Regions from separate parts of the Aeribacillus sp. FSL K6-3256 genome, predicted to be linked through region 1. Evidence: predicted binding sites of a transcription regulator. Region 1 holds the regulator's gene; the other holds the start of a gene.
What was found. Region 1 encodes LexA, which represses DNA repair genes until DNA is damaged. Its sites were predicted from a motif close to CGAACATATGTTCG; they were not measured.
Positions count from the first base shown of each region.

Region 1 (15,373 bases):
CTTGGTCAATTCGAAGGTTGATTTCATCTAATTCTTTAATGTTTATATGTTCATTTTGTTCAACCGTTTCTCCTTTTGTTATTTTTTTTAGTTTGTCTTCAATCTTGTGTAGTTTATCTTTAAAAGGAAGTCCGAATAGAATGCCGAAAAGCAAGCCGATGGCGCTGCTGATTACGAACGTGAAGAGGATAAACGGAATATCAAGAATTTTTTGTTTCCATAATAATGTCCAATTAGGAAACAGGAACGTAAGCAAAAGCGAAACAGTGAAAAATAAAAAAGTGACTACTGATGTTACTAAGCAGATAATAATTTGTCTTTGCAATACATTCATGTTCTTTTCACCTCTATTCTGCCAAAGGTTATAGAGGTGATGATTTTCACTTTTTGGGCAGATTCATGATAGTTTTTGGACTCATATCGAATTGTTTCGTTCCATACATTCGGTTCACTATAATCAAAAATGGAGTAGGAGCCGATGAAACCGGAATGGTGGACGGACACTTCCAGCTCGTAAGGAACAATTATTTCGATATTGCCGATAAGCTTTCGGATGACAATCACCGCTTCACCTTTCGGAAGAATCGTATAGTTTAAATCTATTACTGTATCGCCGATGCCTGTTTGAATGTTGACATCGTTCCATTTGTATATTTGTTCTTCGGTTCGCTGCGTTCCGAACAATCTGTTTTGAAAAAGAGGCGTTTTGGAAAATTTCTCTTCTTGCGAGAGGATTGGATCTGCTTCTTCAATTTTAGGAGACTTTTTAGCAGCTACCTGCTTGTTTTGAACATAGTGAAAAATAAAGTAAATGAAAACAGCAAATAGAAGCAGTCGGAATGTAAACATATTGAAAAAAGATAGAACGCCGCCAATTATTCCGATCCAAAATAACAATAATCCTGATTTTTTCGGCATTCTTTTTCTTCCAATATATACGCAAAAAATCATCATCATTAGGAAGAAAAGGGCCTCACCATTGAAAAATAAAAGCTCTGCGATGAATAAGATGATGCCAATGACGAAAATCCATTTTGTAAAATCTATTTTCGATTGATGAAACACGAGGCTCCTCTCCTTCCTATTAGTGTGAACATAAATATGGAAAGGCGTAGAGAACTACGCCCTTATAGCATAACAATTTACGTTAAGAATTTGAATCCGTTTCTTGATTTTTTAATTCTTTTTCAAGCTTTGCGATTCTTGCATCAAATGTTAATGTATCGTATCTGTTGTTGATTCGATTTTCCAGTTCATCAAGGTAATTCTCTATTTCAGCAAAGCGAACAAAATGGTTCTTTTCGGAATTATGCTGCTCAAGAACTTGGTTGATCCGGGAGTAGGCGCGTGCAATATTTTCTCGTCCCATCAGCTCCATGCGCTTTATATGCATATCTTTTAATTTATGTTTCATTTCTTCATATTTATGTTCTAAGTCAATGAGCTGTTTCGTTGCTTGTTCAAGCGCTTGTTTTAATTTTGATGCACGCTCCTCATACTGCTGCTGCTCGTTGATGGCAAATTGATGCAATTCTTCTTCTTGCGCTTTCAACGCAATTTCGGCTTGATATTTTCTTTTTTCTTTTAAGTGTTCAGCATGGTTGTATTCTCTTAACAGCTCTTGTTTTAATAATCGTTGGCGTTCGATTAGTTTTTGAACCTTTTCAACTTCCTTTTCACATTGGCGCAAATATTCATTTAATAGCGCAATTGGATTCCTTTGTTCCTGTTCATTCAATAAATCATGTAAATCGGCCATAATCACATTTTTTAATCTCGTAAATATGCTCATTTTTTTCCCCTCCATTTATTGTCGTTTTAGTGATTCCCATTGTTTTTCAAAATTGGTGAATGGATCGTCTGACACATACGGATCATTCGATTTTTTCCAATTATTAAATATGAGATAAAGCACATATGCGGCGATTAAACCGAGAATAGCTGGGACATTTGCAGCTGAAACAGATAGTGCAATCAGCCCGACAATCCCCCAAAACCATTTTTTTGATTTTTTGTCGGATTTCACAAATTGTTTAAACGAAAAGTATAGAACAAGCAAACTGATAAGAAGTCCGACGATTGAGCCGAGATTGGCGATTAAAACTATTGCGGCTATTGCACCTGCGATGAACAAACCGATTTTTTTCATAATTTGAATGACCTCCTTTCAATTTTCATCTTACCTTTTGTCGTCGCTGCTCATAACGAACCTGAGGCATATTTTGAACTACGACTTGAGGCGTATTTCGATTTCCTTTCAATGATTATGTTCTGCTTCGGATCATGGTTAGAAGGGAGGACGGGGCATGGGAAACATTGATCAATCTGTATAAAAAGCACGCCGTTATTGATTTAATGCGATATTACACCGTGATGAATCTGTTAATGATCTTGTTGTTTTTCTTCCGTAATCTAGCGGATGTGCCTTGGCATTTAATTTTATTCGCCTTGCTGCTCGGGTTGAATTTTTTGCTGATTGGTGCGTTATTGATTTTATTGGTCAAAAATGTAGAAATGGCGTTCGGATTCATTGCCATTTATACGGTTGTCGAATACGTGACAAACGGCGAACTTATACCATGGCCGCACTTTTTTTACAAATTCAACTCGATGGTTGACGGAAATGAAGCGTTTGTTTATGCAGCAAATATTTTGAGCATCGTGATCGCAAGCTTGCTGATAAGAAGAAAATTAACGGAGTAGGAAAATTGTTTTAAAAAGCGGTTTGGGGAAATAACACTCCAATTTTAAGGATTTTCATTGCTATGCAATTGAAAACATCTGTAAGGCCATTTGTGATTGACGTACACTTTGCTGTCGGCCAAAAAGGGGAGTAAGTATGCAGACAAGTTGTTAACCAGCTTTGAGTAGTAATCGATGAATTTCACACTGAACGTCAAAAGAAAACGGAATATGGAAAAAGACGCATGCAAATCGTCAAAATGATTACAAAATCAAATGAAAAATCCTGCCAAGCTGCTTCGGTTTTTGCAGATGATCGTTTGGCAGGAATGATTTGAACTCTAAAGAGGGGGCATCCTTCTTCATGGGTTACACAGTTTTCCGCTCAATTAACCGAAAGGGGAGAGTCATCTTCTTATTTGTTTGCTCCCGTTTTTCTTTACAATGAATAATCGATTGCACCGCAAGCTTCCCCATTTTTCTTATTGGGATTTCAATAGTAGTGATTCCCATGATGTCGGCAATAGGCTGATTATCAAAGCTTAAGATGGCAATGTCTTGAGGAATCTTTATTTTATATTGTTTGGCACTTAATAAGATACCTGCTGCCACTTGATCGTTTGTAACAAAAAAGGCAGTCGGTTTTTTCTCTAAATGCTGAAGCTTTTCCATAAGCTGTTTGCCGTCAGTGATCGATAGGCATTTGTCGAAGATCCACTCGCTTCGAATCGGTTCGCCTAATTCCTTCATTTTTGTTTTATAGGCTTTTCTTCTTTTTTTACTGTTTGGCCCTTCCATTCGTCCTAAAGTAAATGCAATTTTCGTATGACCTTTCGAAATTAAATAGTCCAAACCAAACTGAAATGCCTGTTCATGCGGAATGCTCAAAGAAGGGAAATGGCTTTGGTCTGAATCTTCGCAAAGAACGATCGGTCCAGCATTTTTATATTCTTTCAATACATCAAAGGAAATGGCTCTTGAACAAAAAATGACACCATCCAATAAGGTTCCCCGCAACAATTCCAATGCTTCAAGCTCTTTTGCTGGTTCATAATTCGTTTGAAAGAGAACAAGCTGCAAATGATGCTTGATCGCTTCCTCCGAAATCCCTTCCACAATGCTGCTAAAATAAGGATGATCGATTTTAGGCAGGACGACGCCGATCAAATTTGAAAAGCCTTTAGACAAGTGGACTGCATGAATGTTCCGTTTATAGTTGATTTCTTCTATCACTTTTAAAACCGCTTCTTTTTTTTCGTCACTGACATATGGATGATTATTTAAAACTCTCGAAACCGTTGTAACAGAAACACCTGCAAGCTTTGCAATATCACGAATCGTTGCCATGAAATATCCCTTTCTTTTAAAAATCCTTGACCTGAAACGCGTTTCATACATTATGTTGATGTTGACAAAGAGATGAGTTTGAGGGGGGGGAGGAATATGATGAAAGGATTACTTATTTTAATTGGCTTATGTCTTCTTGAAATCATCTTAGCAAAATTGGCGTTAAAAGACAAAGATGCTTTGTTAATGGATTTTGCTGAGTTCTTTGAATTAGATGATAAAAAAGAAGATCAGAAATGATACCTGTCCGGTTACGGTATTCAACTTCATTTGTCTACATTTGCTAAAGCCATACGGATTTACTAATATTAAATTGCAACGGTCATTACGATCAGTCTGCAAAAAGCAATTTGCTTTTGCATGTTTTCGGTTTATCTGAAAGCAGCTGGCGGATGCCGGCTACTTTCAGGATGTTGCGTGTTCATCACCAATCTTAAATTCGACTGTGTTTGCCGAGTCATCACAAAAAAATTTATGGAACGGCCAATTGCCCTTGCTGCGGCCAGAACAACAATTTCTGTAACGATTTTGCGCGCAAGAGGAGAGGGAGGTTTCTCTTCGCATTCAAACGCTGCTCTTGCGATTGCTTTCATTTTGGTAAGGATGGTATTTTAGTGAATACGGAACGAAAAGAGATGAAAAATTCAACAGATCAGCTTTTTGACAATAAATGAAAGATTTGATAAAATTATTTTGAATTAAAAATAATTTAATTCGAGATATTTTAATTCGAAATAATGACCTATTAAAATGATTGATTTACAAAAACGAATCGCGTAAAGCAAATAATAAAGGAGAATCAAAGATGAAAAAGAAAACAGCTGGAATTCATCATATTACTGCTATTGTCGGCCATCCGCAGGAAAATATTGATTTTTATGCTGGAGTTTTAGGGCTGAGGTTAGTTAAAAAAACTGTGAATTTCGATGATCCCGGCACGTACCATTTTTATTTCGGGGATAAAGAAGGAAAGCCAGGGACACTGATTACTTTCTTTCCTTGGCCTGATGCGTATCAAGGAAAAATCGGCAATGGTCAGGTGGGTGTAACTTCTTATGTGATACCAGAAGGTTCCATGAGCTTTTGGCAAGAAAGACTAGATAAATTTAGAATTCCGTTTACAATGACAGAACGGTTTGGTGAGTCACTGCTTGCGTTTCAAGACCCGCACGGTTTGAACATTGAGCTAGTGGAACGAAAAGAAGGAGAATTAAATCAATGGGAATTTGGCCATGTCACCTCTGATGTTGCCATTAAAGGATTTGGCGGCGCCGTATTATATTCATCATTTCCTGAAAAAACGTCAGAGTTGTTGGAGAATATTTTTGGACTTCAACGAATTGGAAGGGAAGGAGATTTTATTCGTTTTCACTCTCCAAGTGAAATCGGCAATGTCGTTGATGTAAAAATTACTTCTTCCGGACGCGGCATCATGGGGGTTGGAACAGTCCATCATATCGCGCTTCGGGCAAATGACGACAACGATCAATTAGAATGGAAAACATCTTTAGAATCAAATGGATACAGGGTAACGCCAGTTCAGGATCGAAAGTATTTTCATTCTATTTATTTCAGAGAGCATGGTGAAATTTTGTTCGAAATTGCAACAGATCCTCCGGGTTTTGCAATTGATGAATCTTTAGATGCACTTGGAAAAGAATTAAAGCTTCCGGAGCGTTACGAAAAGTATCGGGAACGGTTGGAAAATAAGTTGATGCCAGTGGAAGTCCGTAACCTTGACGAATAAGAAAAGTAATGCTTAATAAACGCTGAGAAGGAGAAAAAACGATGAAACATATTTTTCAAAAAGGAAGCAATCCGGCAAAACCGACTCTCCTATTGCTGCATGGAACCGGCGGAAATGAATTTGATCTTCTTCCCATTGCAGAAATTATTGATCCAGAAGCATCGATTTTAGCTGTGCGCGGAAATGTAATTGAAAATGGAATGCCGCGTTTTTTTAAAAGACTTGCCGAAGGAGTTTTTGATGAAGAAGATCTTGTTTTCCGTACAAAGGAATTAAACTCTTTTTTAGATGAAGCAGCACAAACATATCGATTTGATCGAAATTCTGTAATCGCAATCGGTTATTCCAATGGAGCGAATATAGCAGCCAGCCTTTTATTCCATTTTCGGGATGCGCTAAATGGAGCCATCTTGCATCACCCGATGGTGCCGAGAAGAGGAATGGATCTGCCGGATCTTTCAGGAAAAAACGTTTTTATTGCAGCTGGAAAGCGTGATCAAATTTGCTCTCCTGAAGAATCAATAGAGCTTAAAACATTTTTAGAAAATAACAACGCAAATGTGCACTTGCATTGGGAAAACGGAGGACATGAGCTGACTTTATCAGAAGTTCAGGCAGCATCCAATTGGTACCGGCAGCTTTATCAAAAATAAGCTGTGAAAGATACCAATAAAAGCAAGTAAATTGGATCAAAATGTTGCCAGCAATCAATTAGCCGTCATTCCAAAATGTTTATAACAAAATGCGGAAGGAAATTGGGCGTGCTCTTCCATTTGTAAATGTTTGTCATTCTCAAGGCTCGTACATCGATATATCAAAAGAGCTGCTTAATTCCACGCAAAGCGGATCAAAAATGATCCGTAATGCAAAAAGTTTCGTCAAAGTGCGGGAGTTCTTATATTTGAAAAAATGTTTATCAATTTTGAACCTTGTGCATCAATATATTAACAGAGCCGCCGAATTCCACAAGATTTAAATAGAAAATCGTGAGCGTTCGGTGGATTTTATGAAATCAAGATAAGTATTCGCAAAATAAATGTTTTGACAGAGGCACTAATTTGCAATTTTTCAGTAATGCTTTATTCTGTTTTAATTAATTGATATAATTGCCGAAAAAAGAATATCGTTCTAAATAAAAAGATTGAAAGTAAAGGACGGAATTGCTTTCAAGCAAACAGTGGGGCTGTCCGATGAGTTGCTAAAATGAAAGATTTTGAGAAATACAACTGTGAAGGACAAAAATAATGAAATAAAATTTATAAATGTTCTTTATAGAGGCAATGAAGTCCAACAAGAAGCGATTGTATGTGCTGAATGTCCGTCATAAAACTTTTGAAGAACCTAATGAAGAAAGAGAGCAAAAGAAAAATCCTTCATAAGACTTCTGAAGGATATAAACAAGATTGAAAAAAATTGTATGTCCGATAAGTCCATAAAATAAAGAGGCTGTTCAGAAAGTCAAAATCCATTGAAAACCGAACATCATAAACATTGATATATCAACATTTCTAAAACATTAAAGGGGCGTCTAAAAGCCGGAAAATCGACTTATGATATGCTCCCCTTAAGGTAGACAGATTAAAATATAAAAAATCTGTTTTACCTTAGGGGGAGTTTTCTATGTATAAGCAATATACTACAGAGTTCAAACTTGAAGTTTTACTTGCATATGAAAACCGAGAATGTACTATTCAAGAGCTTTGTAAAAGGTATCAAATAGACAGCCCCCTCTTTATTTTGTTATTGCAGCAGGCTGCAATCGCTTAAGATATTTTTATGCTGCTTTAGACAACCTCAAGAATTTGAACATAATGGAACAAACAATAAACAGTCGAGCAACTGCTGCTTGAAAATGAATAAAAGAATCCTTTCATAATTTCATTTGTAAAGCCATAATAATATTTAATAGCTTATTAGTTAAAAACTGATTTTTCTGATAGAATTTGTTATAATGTTAACGAAAGGAGTTGAAATATTGTGACAAAAAAGACTAGATTAGGCAAGACCGATATATATGTGAACCCAATCGGGCTTGGAACAAATGCTGTTGGCGGGCACAACATTTTTCCAAACCTTGACGATGAAACTGGGAAAGAAATCGTTCGTACAGCTTTGGATCATGGAATAAATTTTTTGGATACGGCATTTTATTACGGTCCTGAGCGTTCGGAAGAAATTATCGGTGAAGTCGTCAAGGAGTTTGGCCGTCGTGATGAAGTAGTCATTGCTACTAAAGGTGCTCACAAATTTGTAGACGGAAAAGTTGTTCTTGATAACTCTCCCGATTTCCTTCGCGAGTCGGTCGAGGGCAGCCTGAAACGCTTAAAAACGGATTACATAGATTTATATTACATTCATTTCCCGGACGAAACGACACCGAAGGATGAAGCTGTCGGTGAATTGAAGAAGCTTAAGGATGAAGGGAAAATTCGTGCGATCGGTGTATCGAATTTCTCGCTCGAACAATTAAAAGAAGCGAACAAAGATGGGTATGTCGATGTAATTCAGTCCGAATATAACTTATTTAAACGACAAGCAGAAAAAGATTTGCTTCCTTACACGGCGGAAAATGGAATATCGTTTATACCATATTTTCCACTTGCCTCAGGTCTATTAAGCGGAAAATATTCGAAAGATGAGAAGTTCAATGATTCACGTGCACAAAATCCTTTATTTCTAGGGGAAGCATTTGCGCGTAATCTCGAAAAAGTCGAGCAATTGCGTCCAATCGCAGAAGCGAAAAATGCTGAAATTGCTCACGTTGTGCTAGCATGGTATTTAACGGTCGATTCCATCGATGCGATCATCCCTGGTGCGAAGAAGCCGGAACAGGTACTTGACAATTTAAAAACGTTAGATGTCCAGTTAACAAAGGAAGAAATAGAGAAAATCAGTAAGATTTTTCAATAATTTTGTAATAAAGCTGTGATGGAAATATCCCATTCACAGCTTTTAATAGGACTTTCTCATTCGTCAGAACGTTTAGAGAAGAAGCAGGAGTGGTAATATGAGACGTGTTTGTGTTTTTGCAGGATCGAATCCGGGAACAAATCCTAAGTATAAAGAAGCAGCTATCAAACTAGGAGAAGAATTGGTAAAAAACAGGCTTGAGCTCGTATATGGAGGCTCCAGCATTGGTCTGATGGGAGTGATTGCAAACACCGTATTAGAGTTAGGAGGCACCGTATTGGGCGTTATGCCGACGAATTTATTTCAAGGAGAGGTTGTCCACAAGCATCTCACTCAGCTTTATGAAGTCAATGATATGCATGAGCGGAAAGCAAAAATGGGAGAGCTTTCAGATGCGTTCATTGCTCTTCCCGGAGGCTATGGTACTTTTGAGGAAATATTTGAAGCGGTTAGCTGGGGGCAGCTTGGGATTCATGAAAAGCCTGTGGCGTTGTTAAATATCGATGACTATTACACGCCGGTAAAACAGATGATTGAGAATGCGGTAGAGGGAGGCTTCATGCCTGAAACGCATAAACAGTTTATGATTTTTGCAGACAATCCCTCTATATTAATAGATAAACTTCGTGCGTACAAACCGCCTTTGAAGACAAATAAGTGGATCGAACTAGATCGATAAATGAAAATATCAGAACTTTACTTCGCCTTTAGCTTTCTGATCAGTTTGTCTAAAAATGACAAGCTGATCAGAAACGTCAATGTTTAGTCGTTTATGCTTTTTTCAAGAGCTTTCAGCTTATGTTCAAGCTGTTGAAGCGCATCATCAATTTGATTTGCATTTTTCTCTAAATAGATTGGTTCGCCAAATGCAACGACAGCTTTTTTTCCGGCAAAAAAATCTTTTAAACTTTTTGGACCATGATAGGTTGCAGGCAATATGGGAACGCCGGCTTTCATCGCAATTGTAACCGCGCCTCTTTTTAAAGGAACTTCCTCGTCTGTTCTTGTGCCGCTCGGGAAAATTCCAACAACTTTATTTTCTTTTAACAGTTTCAAAGGAATTTTTAGTGCGCTCGGTCCAGGATTTTCACGATTAACTGGAAAAGCATGCATCTTTTTCAAAAACCAACCTATGAGCGTGTTCTGAAACAATTCTTTTTTGGCCATATAATGGACATGAATTGGAAAAAGTGCTGCGGCGAGCAAGACTACATCTACCCAGCTGCGATGAGAGCATGTAACAATAAAACGATGGTCTGCCGGAATATGCTGCTTGCCTTTGACTTCTAGCAAACTAAAAATTTTAATGATCAATATTGCAAGTTTTCCTGCTAAATGATAAATCATTTTGTTCCCCCCGAATGACTTCCAGAAATATGTTTGCGTTGCAAAAGATCTGTATTTTCGGTTAGGGCGCATGTCGATTTTGTCTGCGTTCAGTTTAGCATTTTTACGTGATGCATGTAAAGTCGGTAGTACATCGTCAACGAATCGTCTTATCCAAAGTCAGTCAGTGAAAATACCGCCGTTTCATTGGAGGATGGGCAGCCGTATTCGGTGTTTTTTAGATGAACAAGTATTTGTGCTGAAGGTTATTGGCACTGGATAGAAGGAGCAACCATATCAATAATAAAATGCTTTAATTGGAAAAATCAATTTTAATAGCAGTTACTTTGTTTCTATAAATTTTATATTTGATGATACAAAATATTGAGAGTAAAGAAGAGAAGAAGCAGATAAACAAACATCAGTGCAATCTGCCTTTTTTATTTAAAAAGCAAGAGATAATCAATCCAGGCATCAGCGTAAAAAAATATGTAAGAAAATCTGACATAAAACTTCAATTCTCTCATTGAATGGGATACACTGATAGGGAAAAATTTGATTGAATGTGGAAATAAAGAAGAGTGAATTTGGATAGATGTGATGTCAATTTCTATTTACTCAAGTTAAGATGGGGTATTATAGTGAGCATGATGAATCGCCAAAGCAGGGTAGGTAAAGCTTTAGCGATTATCATATATGTTTACTCACTATAAAGAATAAATGATGGAAATGACCATTTTTCTATCTTTTAAATGACTCCTTGTTCTACCATTGCATCAGCGACTTTTTTAAATCCTGCTATGTTAGCGCCGACGACAAGATTTCCGGAGCAGCCGTATTCATTTGCAGCGTTGACGCAATTTCGGTAAATGTTCTTCATGATATCACGTAATTTTGCGTCGACATCTTCAAAGCTCCAAGATAATCTTGCGCTGTTTTGAGCCATTTCTAATGCTGAAACAGCAACTCCGCCTGCGTTAGCAGCTTTTGCAGGTCCAAAAAGAATATTGTTTGATAAAAACACGTCGATCGCTTCTAATGTAGACGGCATGTTGGCGCCTTCTCCAACAGCTTTGAGTCCGTTGGAAACAAGGAGTTCAGCTGCTTTTTTATCGATTTCATTTTGAGTAGCGCATGGGAGGGCAATATCGCACGGAATGGACCAAATTCCGGAACAGCCTTCATAATATTCTGCATGAGGATGTTCATTTACATATTCTTTAATTCTTTTTCTTTCAACTTCTTTTAACCTTCTAACCGTTTCAAGATTAATTCCATTTTTATCAAAAATGTAGCCATCAGAGTCGCTGCATGCGACAACTTTTGCACCTAATTGTGTTGCTTTTTCAATCGCATATATGGCAACGTTCCCAGAACCAGAGACAACAACTGTGCTTCCTTTGAAGCTTAATCCATGGTCTTTAAGCATTTCTTCAACAAAATAAACAGTTCCATACCCTGTCGCTTCGGTTCTCGCTAGGCTTCCGCCGTAACCAATGCCTTTTCCGGTTAACACCCCAGCTTCAAATCCGCCGCGTATTCTTTTATATTGGCCAAACAAGTATCCGATCTCTCTTGCGCCAACTCCAATATCACCGGCAGGAACGTCAATATCTGGTCCAATATGTTTGTAAAGCTCTGTCATAAAGCTTTGTGTAAATCTCATAATTTCCCCATCTGATTTACCTTTCGGATCAAAATCAGATCCGCCTTTTCCTCCGCCGATCGGCTGCCCAGTCAATGAATTTTTGAAGATTTGTTCAAATCCTAAAAATTTAATAATGCTGGCGTTGACGGTCGGGTGAAAGCGCAAGCCTCCTTTATATGGCCCAATTGCACTATTATATTGCACTCTAAATCCGCGGTTTACACGCACTTTTCCTTCGTCATCCACCCATGGAACGCGAAAAATGATCAATCTTTCCGGCTCAACAATTCTTTCAAGTATTCCGTGCTTTATATATGTAGGATGTTGAGCAAATACAGGCACAAGCGAGTCAAATATTTCTTTTACAGCTTGAAGAAACTCAGGCTCATTCGGATTTTTTTCTTGCACGGATTGAAATACTTCATTGACATATTGCTTTGCGTTTTCCAATTCACTTTGTTTCATAAGTAATTGATTCATAGCACCTCTCCTATACCTAAAATTTAAGCAGTTAGAAGAATTCAAACAATTCAGTAAATCATCCCGGCACTGGCTAAGGAAGCGAAATCTACAATAAAAAATTCTACAACAAAATAAATCAAAAAACAATGACTGTTGAGAATTGTTGCATAATAGCTTTGCATGCAGGCGCGGAGAAGGCGCCTGAAATTTGTTTCATTGAATCTAGCTTGTCTGCATACATATTGATTAGAAAACATTTTTAAAAATTTAGCATCGCTAAGAGAGGGAATTTTGAAAATTTTATAAAAAGAAAAAGGATGCCTCACCTGTTTTGAGACATCGAATATTCAGTGTATGGAACGGTATAGCCCGATCACTTTTCCGAGTATTGTCACATTTTTTAAAATAATCGGTTCCATTGTTGGGTTTTCCGGCTGAAGCCGTATAAAGTCTTTTTCTTTGAAAAACCTTTTTACGGTCGCTTCATTGTCGTCTGTGAGCGCGACAACGATGTCGCCGTTATTGGCTGTTTGCTGTTGTCTGACAATAACTAAATCTCCGTCCAGAATGCCTGCTTCGATCATGCTTTCTCCGACTACTTCAAGCATGAAAAGTTGATCATCACCTGACGCAATATGATTCGGAAGCGGAAAATATTCTTCGATGTTTTCAACGGCAGTGATCGGAATACCAGCCGTCACTTTTCCGATGACCGGCACGTTGATCACATTGTTTGTTAGAAGGTGGCTGCCATCATCGTCCAAAATTTCAATGGCTCTCGGCTTTGTGGGGTCTCTTCTAATCAGTCCTTTGCTCTCAAGCTTTGCTAAATGCCCGTGAACAGTTGAACTGGAGGCAAGACCGACCGCTTCGCCGATTTCTCTTACAGAGGGAGGGTATCCTTTCTTTTTTACTTCCTCCTTAATGAAGTTCAAAATATCTTGTTGTCTCTTAGATAATTTTGTTGACATGTCAAGCACCTCAGTCATATCAATTTGTGTCGATTATAGCATGATTTTTCCAAAAAAGCAAACGTAAGTTCGAATATTTGCTTGACAGAAACATGTGTTCCCTTTTATACTTAAAAACAAAAAACCGAACAAATATTCTGTTTCAGGGGGCGGTTCTAAATGGATAAATTATCATGGTCTTACATCGTTTCTTTTTTCCTTGTCATCATGGCGGCAGTTTTGGCGATTTCGTATACTGGAGAAAGGGAAGAGCTCGATCATTATTTGGAGGTTCAAGTGAAGGAAGGGGACAGTTTGTGGAAAATCGCTGATGAATATAAAGAATATGACAATATGTCTCATTCAGAGTTTGTTAAATGGGTTCAGGAGCGAAACAATCTCCAAAGCCTTGTTGTAAAACCGGGGGAAACAATCGTCATTCCGATTGAAAAAAATAAATACTACAATGCTGAATATTTGGCAAACAAAGAATAACCGCAAGGAGCATTTAACATGAGAGCAGTCGTTTATGCAAGAGTCAGCACTGAAAAAGATGAGCAGGAAACATCTTTGAAAAGACAGAAGGACGAGCTGTTAAAGCTCGCAGCTGAAAACGGTATGGAAGTTGTTGAAGTGATAGAAGAAAAAGCGAGCGGGTATGATGTTGATCGTGAAGGGGTTTTTCAACTGCTGGAATTGATTGAGGAGAAAGAAATTGAAGCGGTATTAATACAGGATGAAACAAGAATTGGCAGAGGGAATGCCAAAATCGCCATTGTCCATTCCATTTTGAAACAAGGTGTGAAAATTTTCACCGCTGCCCATCGCGGGGAGATGGAACTGTCTGAATCAGACACGATGGTGCTTGAAATCATAGGAATTGTCGAAGAATATCAACGAAAAATTCATAATTTGAAAATAAAGCGGGGAATGTTGAGAGCTATACAAAATGGGTACAGGCCTGAAAAAAATTTAAAGAATAGAAATTCTTCCTATAAAAGAGAGCGAAAAGAAGTTCCGATCGAGGAGATTGACCGATTGCGGAAAAACGGCCTGACATTTTCAGAAATAGCGGCAACGTTAAGAGGATTCGGCTATGACGTTTCAAAAGCTACTGTCCATCGCAGATATCAACAATTTTTGTCAGAAAAAGGAGAATCATAGCAATAATTGTTGTCATTAGTGGTTGCATTTAGTATGATAAAAGAGCGCGGCAAAAATATACAAGGGGTTCAGCTTATGATTTCAAAAGAAAAACTTAACCGTATTAATGAACTATCTAAAAAGTCTAAGTCAGAAGGATTGACGCAAGAGGAAAAGCTTGAGCAGCAGCAATTAAGGCAGGAATATTTAGAGTCGTTTCGTCGGGATTTTCAAAACACCTTAAAAAATGTTACAGTGATTGATCCGAAAGGTAATGATGTTACACCGGAAAAATTGAAAAAATTAAAAAATAAAAGGCTGCATTAATGGATGGGGTGTTGCCTTATTACAACAATAAAGATAAGATTATAAACTGAAAATACAGATGAGAGGATGATAATGGTGACTCATTCCATTCAAGATTTATCCATCATGACGATTCGAACATTATCCATTGACGCGATTGAAAAGGCGAATTCCGGACATCCTGGAATGCCAATGGGCGCCGCACCAATGGCTTATGCGCTGTGGACGAAATTTATGAACATTAACCCTGAAAACCCTAATTGGTTTAATCGAGATCGCTTTGTTTTATCTGCCGGACATGGATCGATGCTGCTTTATAGCTTGCTTCATTTATCGGGTTATGATCTTTCCATGGATGATATTAAATCGTTTCGTCAATGGGGAAGCAAAACACCTGGACATCCTGAATACGGACATACACCTGGCGTTGACGCAACAACTGGACCATTAGGCCAAGGAATAGCAATGGCCGTTGGAATGGCGATGGCAGAACGTCATTTAGCAGCTACATATAATAAAGAAGGATACAATATTGTTGATCATTACACATACGTCATTTGCGGTGACGGTGACTTAATGGAAGGGATTTCCTCTGAAGCAGCTTCCTTAGCTGGTCACTTGAAGCTTGGACGATTAATTGTTCTTTATGATTCGAATGATATTTCCCTAGATGGGGATTTAAATAAATCATTCTCAGAAAATGTAGAAGAGCGCTTTAAATCTATGGGCTGGCAAGTGCTGCGCGTTGAGGACGGCAACAACATTGAAGAGATTTCGAAAGCCATTGAAGAAGCCAAATTGGATGAACAACGACCGACATTAATTGAAGTAAAAACAACAATCGGATATGGT
Region 1 is NZ_CP150188.1:1,933,443-1,948,815, reverse strand. It holds gene NSQ84_RS09345 (sensor histidine kinase) at 1-334, opposite strand, end outside; gene liaF (cell wall-active antibiotics response protein LiaF) at 331-1,065, opposite strand; gene NSQ84_RS09335 (PspA/IM30 family protein) at 1,148-1,792, opposite strand; gene NSQ84_RS09330 (hypothetical protein) at 1,808-2,149, opposite strand; gene NSQ84_RS09325 (hypothetical protein) at 2,317-2,703, shown strand; gene NSQ84_RS09320 (LacI family DNA-binding transcriptional regulator) at 3,052-4,029, opposite strand; gene NSQ84_RS09315 (hypothetical protein) at 4,126-4,269, shown strand; gene NSQ84_RS09310 (ring-cleaving dioxygenase) at 4,835-5,776, shown strand; gene NSQ84_RS09305 (alpha/beta hydrolase) at 5,818-6,429, shown strand; gene NSQ84_RS09300 (transposase) at 7,397-7,543, shown strand; gene NSQ84_RS09295 (aldo/keto reductase) at 7,754-8,686, shown strand; gene NSQ84_RS09290 (TIGR00730 family Rossman fold protein) at 8,784-9,365, shown strand; gene NSQ84_RS09285 (lysophospholipid acyltransferase family protein) at 9,449-10,033, opposite strand; gene gdhA (NADP-specific glutamate dehydrogenase) at 10,761-12,140, opposite strand; gene lexA (transcriptional repressor LexA) at 12,470-13,093, opposite strand; gene NSQ84_RS09270 (LysM peptidoglycan-binding domain-containing protein) at 13,253-13,567, shown strand; gene NSQ84_RS09265 (recombinase family protein) at 13,586-14,236, shown strand; gene NSQ84_RS09260 (DUF896 domain-containing protein) at 14,312-14,542, shown strand; gene tkt (transketolase) at 14,615-15,373, shown strand, end outside.

Region 2 (15,373 bases), 500 kb from region 1:
AAGGAGATGAAATAGACGGGATGCCTGGGTTTACAGTCATTGAGACTCCTGGACATGCCCAAAGCCATATCGTTTTGTACAATGAGGAAGACTGCCGAATGATCGGCGGCGATCATTTGCTGAAAACCATTTCCTCCAATCCTGTTCTTGAAATGCCGTATGAAGGAAAAGAGCGTCCAAAACCTCAGCTGCAATATAATGAATCTTTGAAAAAGCTTTTGCATATTCCGATTTCTGTTGTCTTTCCGGGTCATAAAGATGAATTTTTCGATCCTCACCTGTTGATTCGGAACCGTTTAGACAAACAGCATGAACGCGCGCTCACCGTATTAAAGCATTTAGAAAAACAGGAAATGACGGTGTTTGCTCTTTGCAAGCTTCTTTTTCCGTCTGCTTATCAACAAGAGCTTTTATTTGCTATATCAGAAACTGTTGCTCAGCTTGATTATTTAGAACAATATGGAAAAATTAACAAAAGAATAGAAAATGGCGTTTTACTTTTTTCCGCGCAACGAAGAGGTGACAAATAAATGAATTCGCGGCTTAAAGATCGATTGGTAGTTATTACGGGGGCATCGAGCGGGATCGGGGAAAAAATCGCAAGGATCGTTGCAGAAAGCGGTGGACATTTAGTTTTGCTGGCTAGGAGGAAGGATCGTCTCAAGAAACTTTCGGATGAGCTTCAAGCCTCTCACTCTATTTCTTGTACATATTACGAACTGGATGTCAGTGACCTTGACGCAGTTTCCGAAGTATTTACGGACATCACAGAGAATTTTGACCGAGTGGATGTTTTAGTCAATAATGCTGGTTTTGGTATTTTTCGAAATGCAGAGGAAGCAACATTCGAAGAGATGCAGCAAATGTTTAAAGTAAATGTGTTCGGATTAATTGCTGCGACAAAGCTGGTTCTTCCGAAGATGCTGGCCCAACGGGAAGGGCATATTATTAATGTCGCCTCTCAGGCTGGCAAAATAGCTACTCCGAAATCAAGCATCTATTCTGCTACAAAACATGCTGTTTTAGGCTTTACGAACAGCTTGCGGATGGAAGTGGCGGACCGCGGGATTTTTGTAACATCTGTCAATCCGGGTCCAATTGAAACGGATTTTTTCAATCTTGCCGATACGTCAGGGGATTATGTGAAAAACGTCCAACGCTGGATGCTTAATCCGGAAGCTGTTGCACAAAAAATCGTGAGCGTGATGCTGACAAATAAACGGGAAATTAATATGCCTGTTTGGATGGAGCTTGGCGGGCTTGTTTATCGTCTCATGCCCTCCCTATTTGAAAAAGTTGCCGGAAATTTGTTTCGGCAAAAATGACCGGGAGCATTATGCAGGAAATGAACAGAAAGCTGAAGGCGGACTTTTCGCTAAAATCTCCGCTCTCACTTCTGAAAAGGCGCGTCAAGCGTCTTTTTATTTTGATAAAAAATTCAGCTCTTTCACCGATTTGTCTCCAACTTAAATCTTCTAAAAAACGCGGCTGTATTTTGAATAAGCTTTCCAAGCTTAATATCTGTTTTTCGATGCCGTACTTCGTTGTTATGCTCCTTTTGTACCGCGAAAAATGGCGCAAATTCCCATTGAAACCGAACGTATATTCCCATACAATGAAAATAAAATAAAACCGAACATACATTCTCATGAGGGGATGATGGAATGAATTATGAATCGTTTCCAAACCGGCATATATTATGCATCGATATGAAAAGCTTTTATGCGAGCTGTGCGGCGGTCATACTTGGGCTTGATCCTTTAACAGCCCACATTGCTATCGTTGGGGACAAAGAGCGGACAGGAAGCATTGTATTGGCCGCTTCACCAAAACTGAAGGAAGATTTCGGAATTCAAACCGGATCCCGCTTATTTCAAATTCCAAACGACCCCCGCATCCGCCTCATCACTCCGAAAATGGCGACGTATTTACGGATTTCTGCTGAAATTACTCGGCTGCTGAACCGCTATGTTCCGAAAGAAAACATCCATGTTTACAGCGTAGATGAATGTTTTATTACTGCGGATGGAACAGAAAGACTTTGGGGGGATGCGCATAGTCTGGCCGAAAAAATTGTGGAAGATTTACGAAATGAATTTTCTCTCCCATGTGCGGTCGGGATCGGTCCAAACATATTGATGGCGAAGCTTTGTCTAGATTTGGAGGCGAAAAAGAAAGGTATAGCGGAATGGACGTATGATGATGTCAAAACGAAGCTGTGGAGCATCAAGCCGTTGCGTAAGATGTGGGGGATTGGGGCAAGACTTGAAAAAACGTTAAATCGAATGGGAATTTTTACAGTCGGTCAGCTCGCAAATTATCCGTTAGAGCTCCTTGAAAAGAAGTTCGGCGTCATGGGGAATCAGCTTTATTACCACGCATGGGGAATAGATCTTTCCGACATAGGCTCTCCGATTATGCTGGGGCAAATCAGTTTTGGAAAAAATCAAATATTGCTTCGCGACTATCCGGACCCCGAAGAGGTGAAATGCGTCATCTTAGAAATGTGCGAGGAAGTGGCAAAAAGAGCGAGGGAACACCGGATGGCGGGGAGAACAATCAGCCTTGGAATCGGCTACAGCCAAAAGGAAGGCGGAGGAGGATTTTACCGTTCAAAAACGATGGATGTCTCAACAAATATTACGATGGATCTTTATCGAGCCTGCCTTTTGCTGTTTGATCGTTTTTATGAGGGGAAGACAGTCAGAAAAATTTCCATCTCTCTTTCCAACGTGGAAAAAGACAGCGGCATGCAGCTTGATTTGTTTAGGCCGAACCGCATAAAAGAGCATCGTTTAGGATATGTAATGGATGCGATTCGGAACAAGCACGGCTCCAATGCACTGCTGCGCGCTGTTTCGTATACGAAGGCAGGAACGAGTCTTCACCGCAACAAGCTGATCGGCGGGCATTATGCGTAACGAATATGAAGAAAAGAAAGCAAAGGATGGGATAAACAATGATTCAGGATCGTGGAAGCATAAAATGGACAGCTATGATGCTGCCCGAGCATGTGAAATTACTAAGGAAATACAATGAAAGTTTAGATAAAGTCGAAAAACCGGTTTTAGATGAACAAAAATATGAAGAATTTAATGAAGTTATCTGTGAGGCTATGGAAGAGAACATTACTCTACAATTCACCTATTATCAAAAAGGTGAAATAAAGAAGCTTGTCGGCAATATTCATTATATCGATCAGCTAAAAAGAGAATTACGAATTGTTGATTACTTGACTAAAAAACATGTTTTAAAATTAGGAGATATTATTGAAATTGAGCAATACTAAGAAAACAGCATTAGAAATACAAATTTAATAGGGGTAGCGTAAGGTCAGGAAAATGCAGATTTACAACGCTTAGAAAATGACGATAATTAACAGCCCAATTTCTAAAAATTTGAGAAATTGGGCTTTTTGCTACTCTACCATCGGCGCCCTATAATGGAATAACTAAAACATGATCTCAATCTTAAAATCAATTAATTTTTCTTTCACTAAAAAAGCACCCGTTAGTGAATAAGTGACATTCACGGTTAACTAAAAACAATTAAGTTTCACTCTGCCACTATAGGGTCATTTTCTGGAATAAGTAAGAGAATTATTTTCTTAGCTCCTGTAATAATTTACACTTATTAAAAAAGCTTTGACATTAGCTGTGTCAGGGCGTCCACAACAAGAGTGTTGGGGCATGAAAAAGCGTTTTTGTAGCTATCAACTTCTTAAAGCCTCTCAGAAGCCCTCACAGGCTTTCTAAGGGCTATCCTATTCTATTTCCGCCAAAAAGTTGAACAGTCTGCTTTATCCTGAATATTAAATTCAATCATTTTCTCAAGCAATTCGTAATTTACCGGCTCATTCCACGGAATTCGAAACAAGCCTTTGGTAGCGCTGTAGCCAGCTTGGGCGATTTCATCGGCAAAATGCATCATTGTCTTTTCTTCAGGTGAAACGCTCAAATGATGCTTCGCTGTGGAAAAGCCGATGATAAATGTGCCGTGATCGGTAAACATTGGCGTATTCCACTTGATTTGCGGTTTCAAATTTGGGAATTTATTAGCAACCCACGCCAAAATTTCCTCTGTTCGGTCGCGGTGGTCGGGGTTATCGATACCTGCTAAATATTTTGCAAAAACTTCCATGTCTTCCTCCTTCGATATTATGCTATTTCCGCCAAAAATTCGAATTCTCAGCCTTATCCTTGATATTAAATTCAATTATTTTCTCAAGCAATTCGTAATTAACTGGTTCAGACCATTGAATTCGGAACAAGCGTGAAGAAGCGCTGTAGCCAGCTTGAACGATTTCATCAGCAAAATGCACCATTGTTTTTTCTTCGGGTAAAATGCTCAAATGATTCTTTGCTGCGGCAAACATAATGATGTATGTGCCGTGATCGGTAAATGTGGGTTTGTTCCACTTGATTTGCGGTTTCAAATTTGGAAATTTATTAGCAACCCACGCCAAAATTTCCTCTGTTCGGTCGCGGTGGTCGGGGTTATCAATACCTGCTAAATATTTTGCAAAAACTTCCATGTTATTTCCTCCTAAAATAAAAATCGTTCAGAGAAGTTCCTCAAACCCATTCGTCGTTAAAACTCCTCACAGAACCGCTCAGAACACGACACCTATTTCCACTATATATTTTACAACCTGAATAGTCAAAATGGCTTAAAATGCAAATTAGTTTTGAAATTTTCCATCCGAATGTAGAGTTAAAAAAAGGTTCGACCATTTAAAGCAAATTATAATAAAGATTGATAAAACAATGATATTGTGAAACAATTTACTTAAACTGAAGGAAAGGATACAGCACCAAATTAAATGAATATTAGTTTAATTTATGCTGTATCTTTTCGCTAGTCAACTACACGAGCCGTAGCAATTCAATGACCGAATTGCTACGGTAATCAGTTTATGATTTAAGGATGGCTGATAACTTGAAAACAAATGCTAGGTATCAAACTTGGATTCGAATGAATAAACTACTAATTTTTTTGCTTTTTTCACTTTTATTCATTTTGTTGACATTCTTACCTATTAATTTATATCTGCGAGTTTTGTCAGGTATTATAGCGTTACCATTAATTTATATTACATTTATCCTTTCTTATTCTTATTACCAATTCGCAGCATTTGGGGGAAATTATCAGTCAAAAATACATGACTTAATTGTTGCCAAGGTGAATTGGGATGGGCAAGGAAAAATACTGGATATAGGAACAGGCAGCGGTTCACTGATTATAAAACTTGCAAAGGCTTTTCCTGAGTCTCTATTAACTGGAATTGATTATTGGGGCGACGATTGGGAATATTCGAAAGATCAATGCCAACGAAACGCTGAAATTGAAGGGGTTTCTGATCGAATAAATTTTCTGAAAGCAAGTGCCACAAAACTGCCTTTTAAAAATGATGAATTCGATATAATTGTAAGTTGTCTAACATTTCATGAAGTTAAAGATGAAAGAAATAAAACAGAAGTAATGAAAGAGGCATTAAGAGTGTTAAAACCTGGTGGTGGATTTGTCTTTTTAGATTTGTTTATGGATGAAAAAATATTTGGGGATGAAAAAGAGCTCTTAAATTCCTTAAAGAAACATGGTGTATCTGAATTGAAAAGCTACAAACTCGCTAAAGTAATGAAACTGCCAAAGCTTTTATTGAACAAAAAAGTATTAGGGAATGCAATGATATTGATTGGAAGAAAATAGACGTGTCATAATTTGCTTGTGAAAATAACGCTGATTTCTCACAAATAAAAACAACAGCTTTATTCAACTAACCCGGCTAATAGTTTGTCAATATTTCTCTATAAATGTTTAAAAAACGTTAATCGGTTATGTTCATTCTGCTTCAATAAGCGGAGAGAGCTAAAATATGATAGAATGGAGGCAAAATTAAAAAAGGATGATTTTAGCCTATGAACATTTCGTTTACAAACGCAGCGAAAGCAAAACTTAAAGAGATATTGGAAATGAACGAAAACCGCTATATAAAGCTGAAATATGATACAGATGGCTGCGGCTGTGTCATGAGCGGTGTTACTGTTCTTTGGCTTGTGAAAGATCTTGATGAGGATGATATGAAAATTGATACAAATTTTGTCCCGGTGTACGTGGAGCGATCAAAGCTTGTTTTTTTAGATGATGAATTGCAAATCGATTATCACGGGCAAAAACAAATATTCATGCTCAAAAGTCCAATGCAAATTTACAATCCAAGAATGAGCTGCATTGTGAAATGAGGGAACAAAATTGAAGGAACGTCTAGCTTCTTTAAAGAACATTGCTTTAAATAAAACATGGGTGTCCTTTCTCCATGACAATCATCCGTACACCCTTCTGCATTGGTCTGTAGGAGGAATGGGATATGAAAAAAAGGATGTGTGGCTGATTCAAGATGAAATGACGTTTGAAGCGGAAGAGTTTGCCACGATCGATGAAGCAATTGCATGGATGGAAAAAAACATGCAGAATATTCACGATGTATTAGGATAAAAAAGAGCATGCATTGGTCAAAGGAAGGGAAAAAACATGAAAGATGCATGGAATCTCAAAGATCAGATCGGCGAAGAAAAAGCGAAAAAGCTTATAGATATGAAGAAGCAAATTGAAGAAGAAAAGGAGAAATTAAAAAAACTGGAATTGGAGCGTAAAAGAAAAGAGGAACAAAAGCGGGAAAAACAGAAAAGCTTTGCTGAATTGCTCGCAGAAAGCGACTTGAAATGGGAAGATTTTAAATAAAAAGCTGGAAAGGAGGCTGTCCAAAAAGTCAGGATTCACTGACTTTTTGGAGCCCCTTCATTTTAGGGACTTATCGGATAGACCATTTTTCCTGTCTTGTTTATATCCTCCAGAAGTCTTATGAAGGACTTTTCTTATGCTTTTTTTCTTCATTAGGTTCTTCAAAAGTTGTATGACGGACATTCAGCATATACAACTGCTTCTTGTTGGACTTCATTGCCTCTATGAAGGACATTTACAAATTTTATTTGATTATTTTTGTCCTTCACAGTAGTATTTTTCCCCGATCCTTCATTTTAGGAACTCATCGGACAGCCCCTTAATTCCCAACATTTATTATGCCGCCATGAATTTGTTTAGAAACACTTTCTTTTATAAATGAAAAAGAATTCCCACAAGAGAATAGATAATGACAGTTGAAAATAAGATTGTCATATGAAACAGAGAATAAAGAAACATTGATTTTGCCCATTTCTCTGAATCCATCTTTTTATAGCCGAAAATGCTTAACATAAGCCACAGAACGCTTAAAAGAAGGGCTACTAGCATAAGACCGAGGCTTAAAGGCCCAAAAAGAAAGCTTGCTGCAATTAAAATAATTAAATAAATATTCGTTTGTATATATGCTCTTTTAACACCTTTGACAACTGGGAGCATAGGGACCTTCGCAGCCTTATACTCATCGTGCTTGCGAATAGCTATAGCATAAAAATGAGGCATTTGCCAAATAATTGAAATCACAAACAGACCAAGAATGGCTGGATGTGTCACGTCCGGATGAACAGCAGCCCATCCGATGAGAGGGGGCATTGCTCCAGAAATACTGCCAATTTCCGTATTATAAATTGTTCTTCTCTTGCTCCACATCGTATATGGGACAACATAAAAAAACAAACCTAGAAACCCTAGGAATGCTGCTAGAGGAGTTGTTAATGCAAGGGCTGCAATTCCTAAAATAGACATACAGATTCCAAGCCATAATACTGTTTTAGGCTTTATTGCTCCTGTCACAGTCGGTCTGTTTTTCGTCCTTTCCATGATAGAATCTATATCTCGGTCATATAAGTTGTTAAAAGCTCCAGCTGCACCCATTACGAAAATCGATCCAATCAAAGCAAATAACATTTCCGGCAATTTCTCAAACAGGCTGATCTGATACGTATACAATGCCAATGTCAATCCAGCCAACATCGGAACGAGATTTGATTGAATAATTCCAATTTTACAAGTTTCAGCCAAAATTTGGGGCAAAGTTGGTTTCTGTGTTGTAAGGCTTTCTTCTTTTCGCATTCTTCCCCTCTTCCTTTTTCACTCATGATCTATAAATCTAGGAGGACATTGTTGATAGTTGCGTCCAGCATAATGTGAAATTATAATTTGTATACTGATTAGAATTTATATACTATTTGGTATGTTAATGCTATATGGTATGATTGTCAAGAGAGAGGGAGGATAGCAAATTGGTCAGACGAAGATTAACCCAAGAGGAGCGAAAAAAAGAAACGCGGCAATTACTTTTAGAGTCAGCTGTTGAAATCTTTGCTCGATTCGGCTTTCACGGCGCTTCTGTTGATAAAATTGCAGAACATGCCGGATTTAGCAAAGGGGCGGTATATGCCCATTTTCGTTCCAAAGAAGAGCTCTTTTTAGCTATTTTGGAGCAACAAATGCAATTGCATGTGGACAACATTCTTCAAGTCATAGACGGACAGCATTCGCTTTCACATTTTATCGAAACGATGGATGAATATTTCCTGTCAGTTAGGCAGAAAAATCGAACGTGGAGCATGCTTAACATGGAATTTTTTCTTTATGCGATGCGTGAAGAATCGATACGCCGAAAATGGTCTGACATGATAACGGAAGCGGTACAACAAATTTCCAAGGCGATTGAAAAATTGAAGTCGAAAGAGAATAACGATTCTGCTCTATCTGCGGATGAAATAGCATGGACTATTCTTTCGTTAGAAAACGGTTTAGCGATATTTTATTATATTAGCGAAGACCGTGTGCCCCTTCATTTATATGGAAAAGCACTGCAAAATTTGCTTAGATCCCCTCATTAGAAAATATTCAAGCTTAAACGGATTTCAAAATATATTAGTCCAAAAATTTTTCAAGATAGGAATGGACGGCGCTGTTCAATGAACCGATACATATAGTTGTAAATCCGGTTTATGTGCTATGAACAATCGTTTAGCCATTGAGATTGCAACACGATCGTGCGAATCCCATCCGTTTCGGTAGGAACATCAACTGGATAGCTAAATTGAATTTTCAACAGTCATGTGAATCCGAAAATAAATAAGCGGGGATCGTCCCCGCCTGTTTTAATCGCGATGGATTGTATAAAGAGACTGTTTTGTTGCGTTTATAAGCGCTTCGTATTCTTCTTCCAGCAGATCTTTTGCTTTCGCTGCTTGGACATTTTCAAGCAGCTGCTCTTGCTTGCTCGCTCCGGCAATGCAGGAGGCTACAACACGCTGATGAAGAACATATTTTATGGCTGTTTCCGTCCGAGTGCGATCCGGGCATGCTGAATCGATGCTGTGCAAAGCTTCTTTTAATTCATCGAACGTGTAGTCTAAATACCCATTGTTCTTGACGCGCTCAGAGGCTTTTTCGAGCGGGCGCTCTGTCAAGAGGCCTTGAGCCAACGGCCCTCTGGCAATAACAGAAACGTTATGCTCCTGAATCAAAGAAAACCATTCTTCTGGGCGCCGGTCAAGAAGGCTGTATTGCATCATGATTGAAACGATATTGGAGCGTTTCAACCATTCTTTAATAACGTTCGGCCGAATCGAAGAAATGCCGTAGTAGCGGATGACGCCTTCCTGCTTTAACTCTTCGAACGCTTCAATCGTTTCATCGATCGGGTCGTCGATTGTTCCTCCGTGAAGCTGATATAAGTCGATATAATCTGTACCCAGCCGTCTGAGGCTTTCTTTCACTTCTTCCTTTATGTATTTCTTGGATGGATCCCACCACCATCCGTCTTTGCCAACTTCAAACCGATTTCCTACTTTTGTTGCTAAAATGATATCGTTTCGACGCGATTTAAGAGCCCTTCCGACAAATTCTTCATTCAGGCCTTGATCATAAAGATCTGCTGTATCAAAAAAATTAATCCCCAATTCAAGAGCTTGGTCAATCAGCGAACGCGCATGCTTTTCGTCGCGGCCAAGCGACATGCATCCAAGACCGATTTCGCTCACATACAGCTCGGATGTTCCTAATCTGCGCTTTTTCAAAAAGATCACCTCTCTTTTTCTCTTCTAATTTGAAAGTAGTATAAACTTTTTGAAAAAGCAAATGTTTCATATTCATGATGAAGCCATTCATAGACTGTTTTATATCGTTTTGCGGCTTCCTTTAAGCTGTAAGCAATTTCCTTCGGCTTTCCGATCATCACGACCCGGTTATAATTCCGATACATGAGCAATCGCTCCGCCTCCTTTTTAATTATGGTAGAATGTATGAAGAATGATTGGATAATAGAACAGGAGTTGAATATATGAACCGTTTAAACGAGGAAACGATTGCGAAGGAAAAAATTTTTTCAGGGAAGATTATTGATGTATATGTGGAAGATGTCCGTCTCCCAAACGGAGAAAATGCGAAACGTGAAGTCGTGAAGCATCCGGGTGCAGTTGCCGTGATTCCTATTACAAACGAAGGGAAAATTGTCATGGTGAGACAATATCGCAAAGCTTTAGAACGCCAGCTTGTGGAAATTCCTGCCGGAAAGCTTGAAAAAGGGGAGTCACCTGAAATCACAGCAAGAAGAGAGTTGGAAGAAGAAACGGGCTATGGATGTGAATCATTAAAACATGTCATTTCGTTTTATACTTCACCGGGCTTTGCTGATGAACTCGTTCATCTTTATTTAGCTGAAGGATTGATAAAGCTGGAAAATAAAGCGAGTTTGGATGAAGACGAGTTTGTCGAGGTGCTGGAAGTAACCCTTGAGGAAGCGAGAAAATTGATAGAAGAAAAAGAAATTTACGATGCAAAAACTGCTTATGCAGTTCAATATTTAACATTAAAACAATTGAGTGAGGAGATATGAACGCTTTTTTCGCAGATTTGCACATTCATATTGGCAGAACAAATACAGGAAAACCGGTAAAGATTACGGGGGCCAAGTCGCTGACGCTTGAAAATATTTTTATAGAAGCAGCTGAGAGCAAAGGTATGGATATAATTGGCATCATTGATTGCCATGTCCCCGAAGTAATCAAGGAAATTGAAGATGGCATCAGAAGGGGAAAGTATGAGGAATTAATGGAAGGGGGAGTCCGCTATCAAAATTCGACACTTATTTTAGGTACGGAGCTTGAAATATTTGATGAACATTGCAATGGGCCGATCCATGTTCTATGCTTTATGCCGACTTTAGAAAAGATGAAGGAATTTTCCCATTGGCTCAGCTCCCATTTAAAAAATATTCATTTAAGCTCTCAACGGGTATATGTTGAAGGGAAAAGACTTCAGCATAAAGTGAAGAGCTTGGACGGATTGTTCATTCCGGCGCATATTTTTACTCCTTTTAAAAGCTTGTACGGAAAAGGGGTTCAGCGAAGCTTGACAGAAGTTTTTGATCAAACACTCATCGATGCGGTCGAGCTTGGTTTGAGCAGCGATACTAACATGGCAAGCCGTATTCGTGAACTAGCTTCCTATCCATTTTTAACGAACTCAGACGCCCATTCATTGCCAAAAATCGGGCGGGAATATCAGAAGTTGTTGTTAAAAGCGCCGACGTTTCAGGAATTGGTGATGGCGATCAAAAAAGAAAACGACAGAAAAATTGAGGCGAATTACGGATTAAACCCGAAACTTGGAAAGTATTACGAAACGTTTTGTGAAGCGTGCCAAAAAACAGTAGGCTTGACAGATGAGGGATGCTGTCAAATATGCGGAGGAGTAAAAATTACAAAAGGTGTAAAACAGCGGGTTGAAGAACTGGGGGATAAAACAAATCATGTGGAGAAAAGGCCCCCTTATATTCATCAAGTCCCGCTAGCTTTTCTGCCTGGCATTGGCCCTAAAACATTAAAAAAATTAAAGCATTATTTTGGAACGGAAATGAATATTTTACACAAAGTTCCGTACGCCGATCTTGTCGAAGTGGTTCCGGAAAAAATCGCCGCTTCCATCATCTCGGCAAGAGAAGGCACCCTTTATGTGCAATCAGGGGGAGGAGGAAAATACGGAAAAGTGGAAGGTGCGTAAATTTTCGCGCCTTTTCTTTTTTTCTAGTAAAAATACGAATATGTACCATCCGTTCTCTCATACAATCTAGTAAAGAAAGACAGGAGAGGATAGGATATGCAGAATATTCAGCGTTTTTTACTAAAACAATTGAAAGATCAATCAACCGTCTATTTATTTGTGCTTATATTGTTCATAATGGGAGTAATTTTTGGCGCAATCATCGTAAACAGCATGAGCATTACGCAAAAAGAAGATCTGTATTATTATTTAAACCTGTTTTTTGGACAAGTATCGGACGGAAAACTTGCCAGCTCGTTTGAAATGTTCAAGCAAAGTTTTTTCCACAATACAAAATATGTAGGGCTTATGTGGCTTCTAGGCATTTCGATCATTGGTCTGCCGATTATTTTTATCATGTTATTTTTAAAAGGAATGGTCGTTGGATTTACAGTCGGATTTTTAGTAAATCAAATGAAATGGGGCGGATTTTTGCTGTCATTCGTTTCCGTTTTGCCGCAAAATTTGCTGCTGATACCTGTGTTTCTTATTATGAGCGCATCGGCAATTTCTTTTTCCTTCAAGCTCATTAGACAGCTTTTTGTAAAAAGGTTCCACGATCAGCCGTTTAGAATGTTTGCAGGCTATGCAGTCACATTTTCTTGCTTGATCGCCGTTATATTGCTCGCTGCAATGTTAGAAGCATATGTTTCCCCGATCCTGATGAGAGGGACGATCGATTTTATTTATAAATAATAATTATTATTTAATATAAATTTTATTTTTTAATTTAAAATTATTTCAGTTGGACACTTTCTTTTATTTTGTTATAATATATGAGGAATGCGGCGAGGGAGGGAAAGTGTCATGGAAAACCGCATAGAGCGTATAAAAAAGCAGTTGCATTCTTCAAGCTATAAATTAACCCCGCAAAGGGAAGCAACCGTTCGTGTTTTGCTTGAACATGAAGAGGATCATTTAAGTGCCGAAGATGTTTACCTCCTCGTTAAGGAAAAATCGCCTGAGATCGGGCTCGCAACAGTGTACAGAACGCTGGAATTGTTAACTGAGCTGAAAATTGTTGATAAAATAAACTTTGGAGACGGGGTTTCCAGATATGATTTGCGCAGGGAAGGAGCCGCTCATTTTCACCATCATCTCGTATGTATGGAATGCGGTTCCGTTGATGAGATTCAGGAAGATTTATTAGAAGATGTTGAAAAAATTGTCGAACGAGATTGGAAGTTTAAAATTAAAGATCATCGTCTAACTTTTCACGGCATATGCCACCGCTGTCAGGAAAAAGAAGATAACAAGAAAGAATAAAGCCTTTTCCGCGAGGGGAAAGGTTTTTTTATATTATATACGTATAAAGATTGTCCAGACGGTCATATCTTTAAATATAAGAAAATATGGCCTTGTGGAGGACGAACATGGAAAAATGGACGAAAACCGTAAAGAATATGCTTAAAATTTTTATCTTGTTTACAGGATTTACGATTTTGTTCTACTATGCTATTATATGGGTTAACTTGGAATATCAAGATTACCATCGCTATGACGAGCCTGAAGGATCTGCCGTAAAGGTGACAAGCGTTGTGGAAGAACAGAACGATAATTGGCTGAATCGCTTAATATTCTTTTATTTAAACGGGGAGTAGAGAAGATTGAACGATCATATCCAAGATTTTATTCATTATTTGACCGTTGAGAGAGGACTTGCGAACAATACGATCGTTTCATATGAGCGAGACTTGAAATCGTACAAGCAATTTTTGAACGAAAAACTGAATATTCAAGAAGTGCAAAATATTCAACGCTATCATATTTTGCAATATTTGCATTTTTTGAAAGATCAAGGGAAATCCAGCAAGACAATCGCCCGGCATATCGCCTCAATCCGCGCTTTCCATCAATTTTTGTTAAGGGAAAAAGCTGCGGATGAAGACCCGTCCGTCCATATTGAAACACCGCAGATTGAACGGAAGCTTCCGAAAGTGCTGTCTCTTGAGGAAGTGGAGCGGCTTCTTGAAACGCCTGAGCTGACCTCACCGATTGGATATAGAGATAAAGCAATGCTTGAACTTTTATATGCGACAGGTATTCGGGTGAGTGAAATGGTTCATTTGAATCTTTCAGACGTCCATTTGATTATGGGATTTATCCGATGCTACGGAAAAGGGAAAAAAGAACGGCTCGTTCCGATTGGAGAAAAAGCAACAAAAGCGCTGGAGGAATATTTGGAAAAGGGCCGGCCAAAGCTTGTAAGACAGAAGCATAAAACGGATGCCTTATTTTTAAACCATCATGGAAAAAGAATTTCCCGCCAAGGATTTTGGAAAAATTTAAAATCGATTGCGGTTAAAGCAGGAATACAAAAAGAATTGACTCCTCATACATTGCGACATTCCTTTGCCACCCATCTGCTTGAAAACGGCGCTGATCTAAGAGCGGTGCAAGAAATGCTAGGTCATGCTGATATTTCAACCACGCAAATTTATACTCATGTGACAAAAACACGTTTAAAAGATGTATATAAAATGTACCACCCCCGTGCTTAATGCCATCGTCATGCTAAAAATCAAGTTGCTCGTCTGTTTCGGCAAGCATTAGGAAAAAATATAATCATCACCGCTTTCAAATGGCAGGAGGAATTTAACATGCAGCATACATATAAACGCGTCTTTTTAATTGTAATGGATTCAGTTGGAATCGGCGAAGCACCGGATGCAGAGCTTTATAACGATAAAGGTGCTGACACGCTTGGCCATATCGCTGAACATCTCGGCGGTTTGCATTTGCCGAATTTAGCGAAGCTTGGATTGGGAAATATACGTGAAATAAAAGGTGTTCCAAAGACAGACAAGCCGCTCGCCTTCTATACAAAAATGAAAGAAGCTTCAGCAGGAAAAGATACGATGACTGGTCATTGGGAGCTGATGGGGTTAAAAATCGATTCTCCTTTTCAAGTATTTCCAGACGGCTTCCCAGAAGAACTGATAGAGGAGCTTGAAAAAAGAACCGGGCGAAAAGTGCTTGGCAATAAGCCGGCAAGCGGTACGGCAATTATAGAAGAGCTTGGAAAAGAACATATGAAAACAGGAGCCATCATTGTCTATACGTCGGCAGACTCTGTTTTACAGATTGCTGCACATGAAAAAGTCATTCCTCTGAACGAATTATATCAAATTTGTCAAATTGCCCGCGAACTGACTTTAGATGAAAAGTACATGGTTGGGCGCGTTATAGCTCGTCCGTTTGTCGGGGAGCCGGGGAATTTTGAACGGACTGCCAACCGGCATGACTATGCTTTAAAGCCTTTCGGCCGAACAGTTATGAACGAGTTGAAGGACGGAGGATTTGATGTAATTGCCCTTGGGAAAATTTCCGATATTTATGACGGCGAAGGCATTACAGA
Region 2 is NZ_CP150188.1:2,436,584-2,451,956, reverse strand. It holds gene NSQ84_RS11795 (MBL fold metallo-hydrolase) at 1-530, shown strand, start outside; gene NSQ84_RS11790 (SDR family oxidoreductase) at 531-1,325, shown strand; gene NSQ84_RS11785 (UV damage repair protein UvrX) at 1,665-2,921, shown strand; gene NSQ84_RS11780 (YolD-like family protein) at 2,960-3,289, shown strand; gene NSQ84_RS11775 (iron chaperone) at 3,769-4,140, opposite strand; gene NSQ84_RS11770 (iron chaperone) at 4,163-4,534, opposite strand; gene NSQ84_RS11765 (class I SAM-dependent methyltransferase) at 4,927-5,709, shown strand; gene NSQ84_RS11760 (iron-sulfur cluster biosynthesis family protein) at 5,919-6,242, shown strand; gene NSQ84_RS11755 (DUF2552 family protein) at 6,253-6,495, shown strand; gene NSQ84_RS11750 (DUF3886 domain-containing protein) at 6,532-6,741, shown strand; gene cyoE (heme o synthase) at 7,114-8,031, opposite strand; gene NSQ84_RS11740 (TetR/AcrR family transcriptional regulator) at 8,202-8,807, shown strand; gene NSQ84_RS11735 (aldo/keto reductase) at 9,072-9,992, opposite strand; gene mciZ (Z-ring formation inhibitor MciZ) at 9,998-10,177, opposite strand; gene NSQ84_RS11725 (NUDIX hydrolase) at 10,256-10,810, shown strand; gene NSQ84_RS11720 (TIGR00375 family protein) at 10,807-11,976, shown strand; gene spoIIM (stage II sporulation protein M) at 12,073-12,711, shown strand; gene NSQ84_RS11710 (Fur family transcriptional regulator) at 12,823-13,281, shown strand; gene NSQ84_RS11705 (YqzK family protein) at 13,389-13,616, shown strand; gene xerD (site-specific tyrosine recombinase XerD) at 13,623-14,516, shown strand; gene deoB (phosphopentomutase) at 14,616-15,373, shown strand, end outside.
Region 2: NSQ84_RS11785 (UV damage repair protein UvrX) is a predicted target of LexA. The motif match lies at 1,596-1,609, and genes of this name have one in related genera.